One region of the Neisseria sp. KEM232 genome, then DNA from elsewhere that is predicted to be linked to it. Evidence: predicted binding sites of a transcription regulator. Region 1 holds the regulator's gene; each other region holds the start of a gene.
The links. Region 1 encodes FNR, which switches genes on or off when oxygen is low (the NO sensors DNR and NnrR bind a similar motif). Its sites were predicted from a motif close to TTGATNNNNATCAA; they were not measured.
Positions count from the first base shown of each region.

Region 1 (4,819 bases):
GCCTGGCCGAAATCGGGTGCCGCGCCGCCTACGTTGGATGTGGTGAAGAAATACGCGTCGGGGATGTGGGCGAAGTCGTTTTCTTCGCGCATGCGCTGCATCAATACTGAACCGACCATGCCGCGCCAGCCGACGAAACCTACTTTCATGATGTGTCTCCGTTTGGGTGTTGGTGAAGAAAGGAAAGCGCGCGTTTTAAACCTGTGCGGGGGAAAAGTAAAGTTTTTTATGCGGCACTCTTTTCAGACGGCCTTTTTGGGCTTTGAGGCCGTCTGAAAAGGGTGTTTTTCTGTTTTCAGACGGCCTTTTTGTCGGACGGTTGGCGTGCGCGAAGTATGAGGCCGTCTGAAAGGTTTTAACCTCTTTCAGACGGCCTTTGTGCTTTATACGGTTTGCGAGTATTGGGCGGTGGTTTCGCGGTGGCGCAGGTGGTAGTCGAAGACCATGGCGATGTTGCGGATGAGGAAGCGGCCTTTGGGGGTGACGGTGAGGCCGTTGGTTTTGAGTTTGACCAGGCCGAGGCGTTCCATTTGTTCGAGGTCGGCCAGTTCGTCGGCGAAGTATTGGGAGAAGGGGATGGCGAAGGTGTCTTGGTAGACGCGGAAGTCGAGGGCGAAGCGGCACATGAGGTCTTGGATGATGTTGCGCCGCAGGATGTCGTCGCGGGTGAGGCGGTAGCCGCGCATGACGGGCAGGCGTCTGGCGTCGAGGGCGGCGTAGTAGTCGGTGATGTTGCGCTCGTTTTGTTCGTAGGTGCAGCCGATTTTGCCGATGGCGGAAACGCCGATGGCGACGAGGTCGCAGTCGGCGTAGGTGGAATAGCCTTGGAAGTTGCGTTGCAGAAAGCCTTCGCGCAGGGCGACGGAGAGTTCGTCGTCGGGTTTGGCGAAGTGGTCCATGCCGATGAAGACGTAGCCTGCGTCGGATAGGCGCTCGACGGCGTATTGCAGGATGTCGAGTTTTTCTTCGCTGGAGGGGACGGCGTCGGTGTCGATGCGCCGCTGGGGTTTGAAGATGTGGGGGAGGTGGGCGTAGTGGTAGAGGGCGAGGCGGTCGGGATCGAGGGAGAGGACGGTGTCGAGGGTGGGCTTGATGCTTGCGAGGCTTTGGTGGGGCAGGCCGTAGATGAGGTCGACGCTGACGGATTTGAAGTCGGCTTCGCGGGCGGCTTCGATAACGGTGCGGGTCTCTTCGACGCTTTGGATGCGGTTGACGGCCTGCTGCACTTTGGGGTCGAAATCCTGGATGCCGACGCTCATGCGGTTGAAGCCGAGGCGGCCGAGGTGGTGCACGGTTTCGCGGCTGACTTTGCGCGGGTCGATTTCGATGGAGTATTCGCCGTCGGGCAGGAGGTTGAAGTGGCGGCGTATCATGGCGAAGACGCGGTCGAGTTGGCCGTCTGAAAGGAAGGTGGGGGTGCCGCCGCCGAAGTGGAGTTGGGCGAGGGGATTTTTGCCTCCGAGGTGGGGGGCGAGCAGTTCCATTTCGCGTTCGAGATAGCCGAGGTACTCGTCGGCGCGGGTTTTGTCTTTGGTGATGATTTTGTTGCAGCCGCAGTAGTAGCAGATGGTGTCGCAGAAGGGGATGTGGATGTAGAGGGACAGGGGTTTGTTGAGTGCGCCCGCGCTGCGCAGGGCGAGGGTTTCGATGTATTCGTTTTCACCGAAATCTTTGTGGAAGCGGTCGGCAGTGGGGTAGGAGGTGTAGCGCGGGCCGCTGGCGGGGAGGGAAGCGATGAGGTTGCGGTCGAATTCCGGCTTTTCTTTGTTGATTATGTTGATGATTTTCATGCGGAAGGGTTTGATGTTGGTAAATGTATGGTAGTTTGCTAGAATGGCACAAAGCCGATGATGATACTTTGATATTAGTCAAGGCGAATTGTATACAGTTTGCCTCAGGTGCAAAAAATTAAGGACTGTAACCAGTATGGCCGCACACACTTTGCTACAACCGATGAAGACGCTTTGTTCGACCTGTTCGCTGCGCGAGCTGTGCCTGCCCGTCGGCCTGCGTCCCAATGAATTCGAGCAGTTGGACACCGTTATCCGACAGAGCCACAGGCTGAAAAAAGGCGAGTTTCTGTTCCGTTCGGGCGAGTCTTTCCATTCCTTTTTCGCCATCCGCACCGGTTTTTTCAAAACGACTGTCGCTTCGCAGGACGGCCGCGATCAGGTAACCGGTTTTTTTATGTCCGGCGAATTGATCGGGATGGACGGTATCTGTACGCATGCGCACAGTTGCGATGCGGTGGCTTTGGAAGACAGCGAGGTGTGCGAGTTGCCGTTCGGCCATATGGAAGAGCTCAGCAAAGTGATTCCGAGCATCCAAACGCATTTCTTCCGCCTGATGAGCCGCGAGATTGTGCGCGATCAGGGTGTGATGCTGCTGTTGGGCAATATGCGTGCCGAAGAGCGGATTGCCGCCTTTTTGCTGAACTTGTCGCAAAGGCTGCACCACAGGGGTTTTGCCGCCAATGATTTCATCCTGCGTATGTCGCGCGAGGAAATCGGCAGCTATTTGGGGCTGAAACTGGAAACGGTCAGCCGCACGCTTTCGCGTTTCCATCAGGAAGAGCTGATTTCGGTGGAGCATAAACACATCAAATTACTGAAACCGGAAGTGCTGAACAGAATGGTATCCGGCGGCAGTATGCACACAGTTTGAATAAAGAGGCCGTCTGAAAAAGCAAAAGCGCTGCAGAGCAAACGTTCTGCGGCGCTTTTGCTTTTTCAGACGGCCTAAATCGAAAAGTCTTCGACAACGGGCGTATACAGAAGTTGGTCGAGCCGCGCCTTGGTTAAAGACGGATCGAAGAGTTCGATAAAACCGTAAACATATCCGCGCAGATAGCTGTCGCTGCGCAGCAGCAGGCCGGTGTGGCAGGGTTCGGTAAGATAGGGAATATCGACCAGCGTCAGATCCGCATCTGCCGTTTTGTCGTAGGCCGGCTTGGCCATCAGGCCGACGCCCAGTCCCAGTCGGACGTAGGTTTTCAGCGCATCGTTGTCGGCCACCGAGACGGCGATCTCCGGTTCGGCAATGTCTGCTTTGGCGAACGCGCGCGAAAGTACGCTGCCGCGCACGAAAGCAGATTCGTAGGCGATTAAGGGATAGGACGCAATGGCTCGGACAGACAGTGCGCCTTTGTGATCGAGCAGCGGATGATCGTTCGGCACGAGCAGACCGTAATGCCAGCTCGAACAGGAAATGCCGCGCAGCTCTGTGCCGTAATCGGAAAGTTCCGATGTCACGGCAAAATCCGTCAGGCCTTCTGAAACCATCCGGCGGATTTCCTCGGGTGTCCCTTGTCGGATAACCAGCCGCACCTTCGGATAGGCTTTGGCAAACTGCGCCACCACAGGCGGTAAAACATAGCGCGCCAAAGTGTGCGTGGCGGCGAGCGTGAGCACCCCGCCGTCTTGTTTGGCAAACTCGCTGCCGATTTTTTTGATGTTTTGGATATCGTGCAAAATCCTCTCGGCCGTCTGTAAAACCGCCTTGCCCGGCTGCGAAACGGAAACGATGCGCTTGCCGCTGCGGATAAAGATGCGGATGCCGAGTTCCTCTTCCAAAAGGCGGATTTGCTTGGATACGCCGGGCTGCGACGTGAACAGAGCATCCGCCGCTTCGGAGACGTTGAGATTGTGTTTGTAGACTTCGAGCGCGTAGCGCAGCTGTTGCAGTTTCATAAGTATGGCGGCGGAATGCGGAATCGGGCTGCGGACTTTAACATAAAAACAAATCCTAATGGCAGAAAACCGCGGCAGATAAAGGGTTGGAGAGCTGCAACGGCGAATGGCGGAAGTGTCTGGCGGTAAAAAGTTCCTGTTGTTTTTGCGCAACTTTAATAAAGGAGGCAGCGTTTTTTCCGGTAAATAAGTGACAGAAAATTGATTTTTCGGCATGATGCGGCATTAGGAAACAGGTTGCTGCCCGCACAGGAGGCAGCGGGATATTGACAGTTTGCATCGGGATTTTTATAGTGCGGACTTGTATATTCTGGTTGCCGTCACGCTGCGGCCTGTATATTGTGCTTTGTAATGGTCTCACAGGTCATTGCATTAACAATCTTTTGATGAGGGAATAATAATGACCAAACAGCTTAAATTAGGTGCATTAATCGTTGCCGCTATCGCTTCTGCCAACGCATTGGCAGCCAGTGAGCCGCATACCAAACACGGCTATGTAGTCAGCCGCGAATCTCAGGAAATCGTCCGCAACAACTATGAAGAGTGCTGGCGTACCATGTACTTCGACAAAGCGACACAGGGTCGTATCGAGTGCGGCGACGCAGAAGCCCAAGCTCCTGCCGCTCCCGAATTTGTAGACGAAACCGTATCGCTGTCCGCCAACACCCTGTTCGGCTTCGACAAAGACAACCTGCGTCCGCAGGCCATCGACACCCTGAACGACTTGGCAGGCCGCCTGTCCAACGAAAACATACAGGCTGTCCGCGTAGAAGGCCATACCGACTTCATGGGCTCCGAGCAGTACAACCAGGCTCTGTCCGAACGCCGCGCCAATGTAGTGGCAAACTACCTTGTAAACCAAGGCGTACCCGCAGGCAAGATTTCCGCAGTCGGTTTGGGCGAATCCCAAGCTCAGATGACCGCAACCTGCGAAGACCAGCTCAAAGGCAAAAAACTGTCCAAAGCCAAACGCCGTGCACAGTTGATCGCATGTATCGAACCCGACCGCCGCGTAGATGTGAAAATCCGCAGCGTGGTTCAGCGTCAGGTTTCTGCCGGTGCTGAAGCTCTCGGCGAGCGTCCTGCCAGCGACAACCACTGGTTGCCGGGTGAGCGTTCCAGCATCCACG
Region 1 is NZ_CP022527.1:201,901-206,719, reverse strand. Features, by position in the region: gene asd (aspartate-semialdehyde dehydrogenase) at 1-149, opposite strand, end outside; gene hemN (oxygen-independent coproporphyrinogen III oxidase) at 384-1,790, opposite strand; gene fnr (fumarate/nitrate reduction transcriptional regulator Fnr) at 1,927-2,664, shown strand; gene CGZ77_RS00895 (LysR substrate-binding domain-containing protein) at 2,739-3,689, opposite strand; gene CGZ77_RS00890 (OmpA family protein) at 4,090-4,819, shown strand, end outside.

Region 2 (4,819 bases), 710 kb from region 1:
CCTTATCCGCCCCGATGCCGTTCAAGCCGCCGCAGCGGCCGCAGGCCGTCTGAAAAAGGCCGTCTGAACCGTTTTCAGACGGCCTCAATCCGGAGAAAGAACCGATATGCACGACGATAGCGCCGTTTCCCTCATTACCGCCCGCCTGCTCGCCACCGCTTCCTACACCGCCGCCGCCAACGCGCTGATTGCGGCGCTGTCCGCCTTTTACGGCGGCGGCTGGTTTGCCGTGCAGGCCGCTTTGGCCGCGGCGCTAGTCTTCTGCCATGTCCGCACCGCCTTTGACTGCCGCGTGTTTGCAGATTTCGCGCAAGGCCGCTACACGCCCGAAACCTTCGACCAAACCCTGCGCGAAACCGGCCTGCGCCGCCGCGTTTCAGACGGCCGCAGCATGGCGCACCGCGCGGCGGGCGCATTGTCGCTGTGGCGCACAACCCTGTACCTCACGGCAGCGCAGCTGGCCGTTCTGGCGGTACAGGCCGTCTGAAACCTGTCGGAACAACAGAGTCCCCTCTCCCGCTTGTACCCCTTCGGGGCATAAACGAAACGGCGAGGGCTGGGGTAGGGAGTTGCGCCGCTGCGGCAACTTCTGCGGAGCGGCGGAATAAAAGCAGTTCTGCGAACTGCCACCCCCACCCCAACCCTCCCCCGCGCTTGGGGCGCAGGGGAGGGAGTCAGGTATGCAGTGGGATTTTCGGTTTCAGACGGCCTTTTTGCTTGCCTGCACGGTTTCCCGCGCGGCACACGCCTGATAAAACGGTAGAGGCCGTCTGAAAGCTCCGCTGCGGGGTTTCAGACGGCCTCAACGCGCAGGCGCGTGCAGTTTTATTGCGGCAGTTTCACGGCCAGATCCTGCGGCCAGGCGGCGGTTTCGTCGGTTTTGACGAAGCCGTTGCCGGTCATGCCGCCTTTGAGCAGGCGGTTGTGGCGCAGGGCGGTGTCGGCGGGGATTTTCAGTTTCACTTTGAACATCAGTTTGGCGCGTTCGTTTTCGGTTTCCACCGACTTGGGCGTGAACTGGGCTTCGGCGGCGATGAATGAGATTTTGGCGGGGAAGACGGCGTCGATGCCGTCGAGGCGGATACGTGCTTCGCCGCCGACTTTCAGGCGGCTCATGGCAGCGGCGGGCAGGAAGATGTTCATCGAGACGTCGGCGGGGTCGAGCAGGCTGGCGATTTTCGAGCCGGCGGCAACGACGCTGCCGACTTCGGCGATTCTGTATTCCAGCCGTCCGTCTATCGGTGCGCGGATGTTCATGTCGTCGTTGGCCGAACCGGCGGCCTTCACGGCGGCGGCGGCCTGTTGCGCGGCGGCCTGTGCTTCGCTTTCGGCAGCACGGCTTTGGGCGACGGCGGCCTGTGCTTCGGCGCGGGCGGCTTCGGCGGCTTTGACGGCGGCCGAAGCGCGTTCGTAATCAGCATGGCGGCGTTCGGTTTCGGCGGGGGAGACGAGTCCGTCGGCCTGCATTTTGCGCGCGTTGTCCCATTCCATTTTGGCGACGCGCTGCTGTTGGCGGGCGGCTTCGCTGTTGGCTTCGGCTTTGGTTACGGTGCGCAGGGTTTGTTCTTGGGCGGCGCGGGCGCGGCGGACGCTGCCTTGGCGCAGTCGTTCGGCGGCCTGTGCTTCTTCGAGGCGGCTGCTGCTGGTTTCGGAGGAGAGTTCGGCGAGGATGTCGCCCGCTTTGATGTCGGTGCCTTCGTCAAAGGGCATGGCGCGGACGCGGCCGGGGTAGAGGGTGGCGACGTCGAGGCGGTTGAGTTCGAGGCGGCCGTTGGATTGGGCGATGCCTTGGGGCAGGGCGTCGCTCTGCCGGTGGTGATAGAGATAGGCGCCTGCGGCGAGGGCGGCGGCCAGGGCGGTCAGTAGGGCGGTTTTTTTCACGGGATGCGTCCATGCGCGGCAAAGGAAGCGCCGATAATATAACCGCCGCCGCAGCGGGGCAAGGCCGTCTGAAAGGCGGGATTGCCGTTTTTAACTTCGTTGAAGCTGCGTTTTCAGACGGCTTTTGCGCGGCGCGGCGCGGGCTGGTAGAGTATGCGGCGTTCCGGGTGTGCCCGGAAAACGGAAGAAAGGATAGCTTATGTTTGCATACCGTTATGCAGTATGCGCCGTTCTGGCCGCGGCGCCCGCCGTGCAGGCGGCGGAAAACCATCCCGCGCAGCAGCAGGTGCGCCGCAATATCGAGGATGTGTTGGGCATTGTGAAAAACGCGTCGCTGGACGAGCAGCAGAGAATCCGCCGCGTGGAGCAGTATGCCGACCGCTTTTTGGATTACGAGCGGCTCTCGGCAATGGCCGTCGGCCAGCCGTGGCGGCAGTTTGACGCGCGGCAGAAGCAGGAGTTTGTCCGTGCGTTTAAAGACATGCTGATCAGGATGTATGCCCGTTCGGCGATGATGGGCGCGCGCCGCGCCGAGGTGAAGGTGCTGCCGAAAATAACGGAACGCGGCGGCAAAACCGACGTTTATTCCGAAATCCGCACGCCCGAGGGCAAAAGATACGAGGTGGCCTACCAGCTCTATCCGAGCGGCGGGGTGTACAAACTCTACAATATCCAGGTGGACGGTGTGGGCATCGTTACCGTCTACCGCAACCAGTTCGGCGAGCTGATCGCGCAAAAGGGCATCGACGGCATGATCGAAACGGTGAAAAACAAGGGTTTGAAACGGGCGGATTAGCCGTGTTTCCCAAGAGGCCGTCTGAAATCCGGAAACCGGGTTTCAGACGGCCTCTTTAATTGCGCGGACGCATTGTTTGACCTGGATTAAGGGCGTTTTGCGCCATGCCGCTAGAATGGCGCGTTTTGAAAAACAACAACAACGGGAAAACGCCATGAACTTTTTCGACTGGACGTCGGATTTGGACACCGGCATCGGACAGGTGGACGAGCAGCACAAAATCCTTGTGCGCTGCCTGAACGAACTTTACGAAGCCAACCAAAACAAAGACACCGCCGCCGAAGGGCGGATTATCGGCGACCTGATACGCTACACCGTCGAACATTTCGCCGACGAAGAAAAACTGATGGACGACGCGGGTTACCCATTGAGCCGCCAGCACAAGCAGATACACCGCCGCTTCGTCGACAAAGTGGGCGAAATGCAGACCGCACACAGCCGCGGCGGAGACATCGGGCAGGAGCTGCTCGATCTGCTGCAATCCTGGCTGTTCACCCACATCAGCCACCACGACCGCGGCTTTATCCCCGTCGTGCAGAAATATCTGGCGCAGCGGCAGAAGGAGCAGGACGAATTGGCCGCCGAACGTGCCGTCAACGCCGCATTCGCCCAACCGCGCCGCCACGCCCATGCCGCGTTCGCCACCCTCGCCGACGACGCGCCCGCGCCCGATAAGGCTGCCGCCGCAGAAGGGCAGGGCGGCCGCGAAGACACCGACCTGTTCGCCAAAGCGCGCCGGAACATTCAGAACCTGAAAATCTGGCGCTGAAAACGGATGCAAGAGGCCGTCTGAAAGCGGGTAAACCGGCTTTCAGACGGCCTCAGTCTGCCGCGCTGTTGCTTTTCGGCTCACAAGGCGGCAATATCCGCAGCTTTGGCCGAATCCGTTTGCCCCCGCGCAAGGCCGCCCATATAATACGCCGCTTTTTTATAGCGAAACAAAACAGAAAATCTACGGCGTTGCTGCGCCTTGCCGTACTACTTGTACTGTCTGCGGCTTGCTGCCTTGTATCTTTCCCATTTTGTTTCACTATATTTCCGCAGCCGGACAATGCCGAACGGACAACCGCTTCACCCCCGCATTGCCGGTTTACACATCCACCTTTCGAGTTCCGTTCCAGCCGGTATCGAGTTTCTTTGGAGCATTCAAGATGACCACAGAATCCGCCGCCCAGCCCTATCTGCAAATCAGGGGGCTGGTGAAAAAATTCGGTGAAAACTTCGCCGTCAACCACATCAGCCTCAACATCGAACAGCACGAAATCTTCGCCCTGCTCGGCAGCTCCGGCTCGGGCAAATCCACCCTGCTGCGCATGCTGGCCGGCATGGAAACGCCCTCGGAGGGCAGCATCATCCTCGACGGACAGGACATCACCGCGCTCGCCCCCTACGAGCGCCCCATCAATATGATGTTCCAAAGTTACGCCCTGTTCCCGCACATGACCGTGGAGCAGAACATCGCCTTCGGCCTGAAACAGGACAAAGTGCCGCCCGCCGAAATCCAAGAGCGCGTCGACGAAATGCTGCGCCTCGTGCAGATGACGAAATACGCCAAACGCAAGCCGCACCAGCTCTCCGGCGGCCAGCAGCAGCGCGTCGCCCTGGCGCGCTCGCTGGCCAAACGCCCCAAACTGCTGCTGCTGGACGAACCGCTGGGCGCACTCGACAAAAAACTGCGCCAGCAAACCCAGCTCGAACTGGTGAACACGCTGGAAAAAGTGGGCGTAACCTGCATCATGGTAACGCACGACCAGGAAGAAGCCATGACCATGGCCACCCGCGTGGCGATTATGTCCGACGGCGAACTGCAACAGGTCGACACGCCCAGCAATATCTACGACTACCCCAACAGCCGCTTCACCGCCGAATTCATCGGCGAAACCAACATTTTCGAGGGCAAAGTGGCGCACAAAGACGACGCGCATGCCCTGATCGACTGCCCCGAGCTGCCGAGCAAGGTCTACACCGACCAGAAATTCGAGGCCGAAACGGGGCAGACCATCTGGGTGAGCATCCGCCCCGAAGACATCGACCTGCACAAGGAAAAACCGGCGCACCGCGACACGCACAACTGGGCGAAGGGCACGGTGAAAGACATCGCCTACCTCGGCAGCTACGCCATCTACCACGTGCAGACCGACA
Region 2 is NZ_CP022527.1:1,867,471-1,872,289, forward strand. Features, by position in the region: gene CGZ77_RS09160 (phosphatase PAP2/dual specificity phosphatase family protein) at 1-67, shown strand, start outside; gene CGZ77_RS09165 (hypothetical protein) at 107-487, shown strand; gene CGZ77_RS12655 (HlyD family secretion protein) at 826-1,881, opposite strand; gene CGZ77_RS09175 (phospholipid-binding protein MlaC) at 2,081-2,677, shown strand; gene CGZ77_RS09180 (bacteriohemerythrin) at 2,832-3,446, shown strand; gene CGZ77_RS09185 (ABC transporter ATP-binding protein) at 3,829-4,819, shown strand, end outside.
Region 2: CGZ77_RS09180 (bacteriohemerythrin) is a predicted target of FNR. The motif match lies at 2,754-2,767, and genes of this name have one in related genera.

Region 3 (4,819 bases), 350 kb from region 1:
CTAGCGTTGTTTACAGTATTCCAAGGACAATACTGTCATGAACATGCACAAAAACACCCGCCTTACCCCGCACCACCGCCAAGCCATTTGGACGGCTTACACGCAGGAAAAAGAAAGCGTTATCTCACTTGCCCGCCGCTACATGGTCAGCCGGCCCACTATCTACCGCATACTCAAAGCCGCGCGCGGCAGGCTGCTCGTGCCGCAAAACAGTACCAACAACCGCTTCAAGCAGGCGTATTACGGAATGCGGCGCTTGGCGTGCCATCCAAGAGAAACTCAAAAAGCAGGCCAAACGCTACAACAAGTCCTATCCCGGCGAAATGGTGCATGTCGATACCAAACGGCTGCCGCTGCTCAAAGGACAAAAAGCCACCGATAAGCGCGATTACCTGTTTGTTGCCATTGACAATTTCTCCCGGTGTCTTATACAACTCTTCCTGTCGTTCTCGGGACACGGTGGTTTCTCTCCAAGGCATGGTAGGGATTCCGTCTGTTGGGACGGGGGAAGTGTTACCTATGTCTTCGTACGGGTGTTACCTTTGTGTCCGGTCTGTACACGCGCGGGGGAGGGAGTTTGGTGCGCGACGGGGTTGGCGGTTTCAAAAACGGTATCCCGGCGTAGGCGTAGGCAGCATTTCGGGTTTTAGTTTGGCCGACACTGCTTTGAGGCCGTCTGAAAAGGGTTTCAGACGGCCTCTGTGTCAGGCCGCGTCGAGCAGCCAGCGGCGGAGTTTGTCTTCGTCTTCTATATAAAGAAGGGCGGTTTCGGCTGCGGCGGCTTTGAGGGTGAGGGCGGTTTGGTGCAGGATGCCGTGGCGGAAGTAGTGGATTTGCCAGATGTCGTCGGGGCGGCTGTCGGCGAGGAGGGCGGCAAGGTTGGTGCAGGCGCGGCCGTTGACGGCGGTGATTTTGTCCTGCGGGCAGAGGGCGGCGTTTTCGGCGCTGCCGCCGTTGAGGATGTGGGTGAGGATGGCGTGGTCGGTTTTTTGCGTGAAACGGGCGCCGAGGTCGGCGGCGGGTTCGGGCGGGGCGATGGGTGCGCCGATAAGGCCACCGCCGTGGCTGCGGGGCAGAGGGGCGTATTGCAGGCCGATGCCGACGGTGTGCAGGCAGTCGGCGAGGGGGAGTTCGTCTGTGGTGTATAAGGCCGTCTGAAAGAAGGCGGCGAGGTTAAGGCCGGTGATTTGTTGGCAGCGGGTTTGCCATTGTTGTTCTTCTATGCCGCGTTGGGTGGCGAGCCAGTCGCGGTAGAGTTGTTGCATGACGGTGTCGAGGGAGTGGGCGCCGCTGCTTTTTTGCCGGATGAGGAGGTCGAGGCAGAGGGCGGCGAGGGCGCCTTGCTGGTAGTAGCTGACGAGGGCGTTGGGGGCGTTTTCGTCGGCTTTGTAGTATTTGTGCCAGGCGGTGTAGGAGGATTGGGCTAGGGTTTGTTTCAGACGGCCTTTGTTTTGGCGTACGCGGGTGATGTTTTTGGCCAGGAGGGTGAGGTATTTTTCGGGGGTGATGACGTGGCTGCGGGCGAGGATGAGGTCGTCGTAGTAGGCGGTGATGCCTTCGAATGCCCAGAGTTGTTCGGTGTGGTTTTCGCGGTCGAGGTCGTAGGGGGCGAAGGCGGCGGGTTTGACGGATTTGACGTTCCAAGCGTGGAAGTATTCGTGCGAAAAGAGGCCGAGCAGTTCGGTGTAGGCGGGGGCGGCCTCGCCCATGCCGTGCGGCGGCAGGCTGTTGCGGTCGGCGTGCAGGGCGGTGCTGCTGCGGTGTTCGAGGCCGCCGTAGATGTTGTCGCCGAGGTGGAGGAGGAAGAGGTATTCGGCAAACGGGGCAGGCGCGGGGAAGAGGGCGAGTTGGGTTTCGCAGATGCGTTGCATGTCGTCGCGCAGGCGTCGGCGGTCGAAGTCGGAATAATGGCCGCTGAGGGCGATGCGGTGGGGGATGCCGTGTGCTTGGAATGCGATGGTTTCGATGTGTCCGAGTTCGACGGGGTGGTCGATGAGTTCGCCGTAGGAGGCCGTCTGAAAGGTGTTTGCGCCGACGGCGGGCAGGGTGGTGGCGGTCTGCCAGTCTGCGGGCAGGTTTTGTAGGACGAGGGTTTGGGTTTCGTTCAGACGGCCTTCGAGGGCGAAAAGGAGGCAGGCACCGTCGAAGAAGCCGCGTTCGGCGGTGAGGTAGGAGGCGCGCACGGAGAGGTCGTAGGCGTAGACGGTGTAGCGGATGCACCACTCGCCGGCGAGTGGTTCGGTCTGCCAGGTGTTTTTGGCGGTTTGCCGCAGGGCGGCGGGGCGGCCGTTGTGTTCGGCGTGGATTTCGACGATGTGGCGGGCGAAATCGCGTATGGTGTAGCTGCCGGGCACCCAGTTGGCGAGTTTTAACACGGCGGATGTGGCGGCGTTTTGGGTGAAGGTGAGGGTGATGTGCCAGTAATGGGCTTTGGGTTCGGGGCTGAGGGTGTGGGTAATCATGATGAAAATTTAATGGCTCAATAGGATTGGGCAATGTTAAAAATTAATTGATTGGTGTCAAATCATAAATTAGTTAAAATCTATAACCTTGTAAAGTGTATGGAAATTTAGTGTAAAGATTGCCGCTTTACCTTGACGGGCGGGCTTTCTTTTCCGCTTTCCGGCCATTATGGCAGCGTGCAAACGGGCTGCCAAGCGGCGGATTCTCTGTATGCTTGGTTCGGCAAAACGGCCGTCTGAAAAAGGCGGCCGCAGCAAATTGATGGAAAAACGGCTTTGCGCGGCGGGTTTCGGCGTGCCGCAGAATCGACCGGATTTATTTTCCGTGTTTAATGGAGACTTTCATGGAAGCGCAAACTTATAACTACAAAGTGGTGCGGCAGTTCGCCGTCATGACTGTAGTTTGGGGGATTGTGGGTATGCTGGTCGGCGTGATCGCCGCCGCGCAGCTTTTCTGGCCCGCACTCAATCTGTCTGAAATCGGCCCGTGGTTCCACTTCGGCCGCATCCGTCCGCTGCATACCAATGCGGTGATTTTCGCCTTCGGCGGCTGCGGTCTGATCGGTACGTCTTACTATGTGGTGCAGCGTACCTGCAACACCCGTCTCTTCGGCGGCTGGCTGCCCGCATTCACGTTTTGGGGCTGGCAGGCCGTGATTTTGGCCGCTGCCGTCAGCTTTCCTATGGGCTGGACGCAGGGTAAGGAATACGCCGAGCTGGAATGGCCGGTCGATATTCTGATTACGCTGGTGTGGGTGGCTTATGCCGTGGTGTTCTTCGGTACTATCGCCAAACGCAAAATCAAGCATATCTATGTGGCAAACTGGTTCTACGGCGGCTTTATTCTCGCCGTTGCCCTCTTGCATATCGTCAACAACCTCAGCCTGCCGGTCGGCCCGATGAAATCGTATCCGATTTATTCCGGCGCCATCGATGCGATGGTGCAGTGGTGGTACGGCCATAACGCCGTGGGCTTCTTCCTGACCGCAGGCTTCCTCGGCATGATGTACTACTTCGTGCCCAAGCAGGCCGGTCGTCCCGTTTATTCCTACCGTCTCTCCGTCGTGCACTTCTGGGCGCTGATTTTCACCTATATGTGGGCGGGTCCGCACCATCTGCACTACACCGCGCTGCCCGACTGGACGCAGTCTGTCGGCATGGTTTTGTCGCTGATTCTCTTTGCACCCTCTTGGGGCGGCATGATCAACGGCATCATGACCCTCTCCGGCGCGTGGGGCAAACTGCGCACCGACCCGATTCTGAAATTCCTCATCGTTTCCCTGTCCTTCTACGGTATGTCCACCTTTGAAGGCCCGATGATGTCGATCAAAACCGTCAACGCTCTGAGCCACTACACCGACTGGACAGTCGGCCACGTACACGCCGGCGCGCTCGGCTGGGTGGGCTTCGTTACCATCGGTTCGGTCTACTACATGATTCCCCGCCTGTTCGGCCAAAAAGAAATGTACAGCACCAAACTCATCGACGCGCACTTCTGGATTGCCACCATCGGCGTCGTCCTCTATATCGCCTCGATGTGGATTGCCGGTGTGATGCAGGGACTGATGTGGGGCGCGCTCAACGAAGACGGCACGCTGACCTTCGCCTTTGTCGAGGGCGTGAAAGAAAGCATGCGCTTTTATGTCATCCGTTTTTCAGGCGGCCTCCTTTACCTGAGCGGCATGTGCATCATGGGCTACAACGTTTACCGTACCATCATGAACGGCAAACCGGTTGAAGCGGAAATTCCCGCCGTGGCCGAAACGCAGCACCATTAATATAAGAAAGACGGGCTACCAAAAATGAAACTGCAACAACTAGTCGAAGAAAAAGTCGGCGTCCTCATCGTGTTTACCCTGCTGGTGGTCAGCGTGGGTCTGCTGATCGAAGTCGTCCCACTGTTCTTCTCTCCGGCGGTTACCAAACCGATCGAAGGAGTCAAACCCTACAACGCCCTGCAAGTGGCCGGCCGCGACATCTACGTGCGTGAAGGCTGCTACAACTGCCACTCGCAGATGATCCGTCCCTTCCGTGCCGAAACCGAACGCTACGGCCACTACTCCGTGGCCGGAGAATCGGTTTACGACCGGCCCTTCCAATGGGGTTCCAAACGCACAGGTCCCGATTTGGCGCGTGTCGGCGGCCGCTATTCCGACGAATGGCACCGCATCCACCTGCTGAACCCACGCGACGTCGTGCCCGAGTCCAATATGCCCGCCTTCCCCTGGCTGGCGCGCAACAAAGTCGATCCGGCTCAGGTTGTCGCCCACATGAAAGGCCTGAAAGCTTTGGGCACACCCTACACCGACGAAGAAATTGCCAAAGCTCCCGAAGAGCTGAAAGACAAATCCGAATTG
Region 3 is NZ_CP022527.1:2,227,317-2,232,135, reverse strand. Features, by position in the region: partial or broken gene CGZ77_RS12550 (hypothetical protein) at 38-443, shown strand; gene CGZ77_RS11095 (M61 family metallopeptidase) at 705-2,462, opposite strand; gene ccoN (cytochrome-c oxidase, cbb3-type subunit I) at 2,807-4,240, shown strand; gene ccoO (cytochrome-c oxidase, cbb3-type subunit II) at 4,265-4,819, shown strand, end outside.
Region 3: ccoN (cytochrome-c oxidase, cbb3-type subunit I) is a predicted target of FNR. The motif match lies at 2,510-2,523, and genes of this name have one in related genera.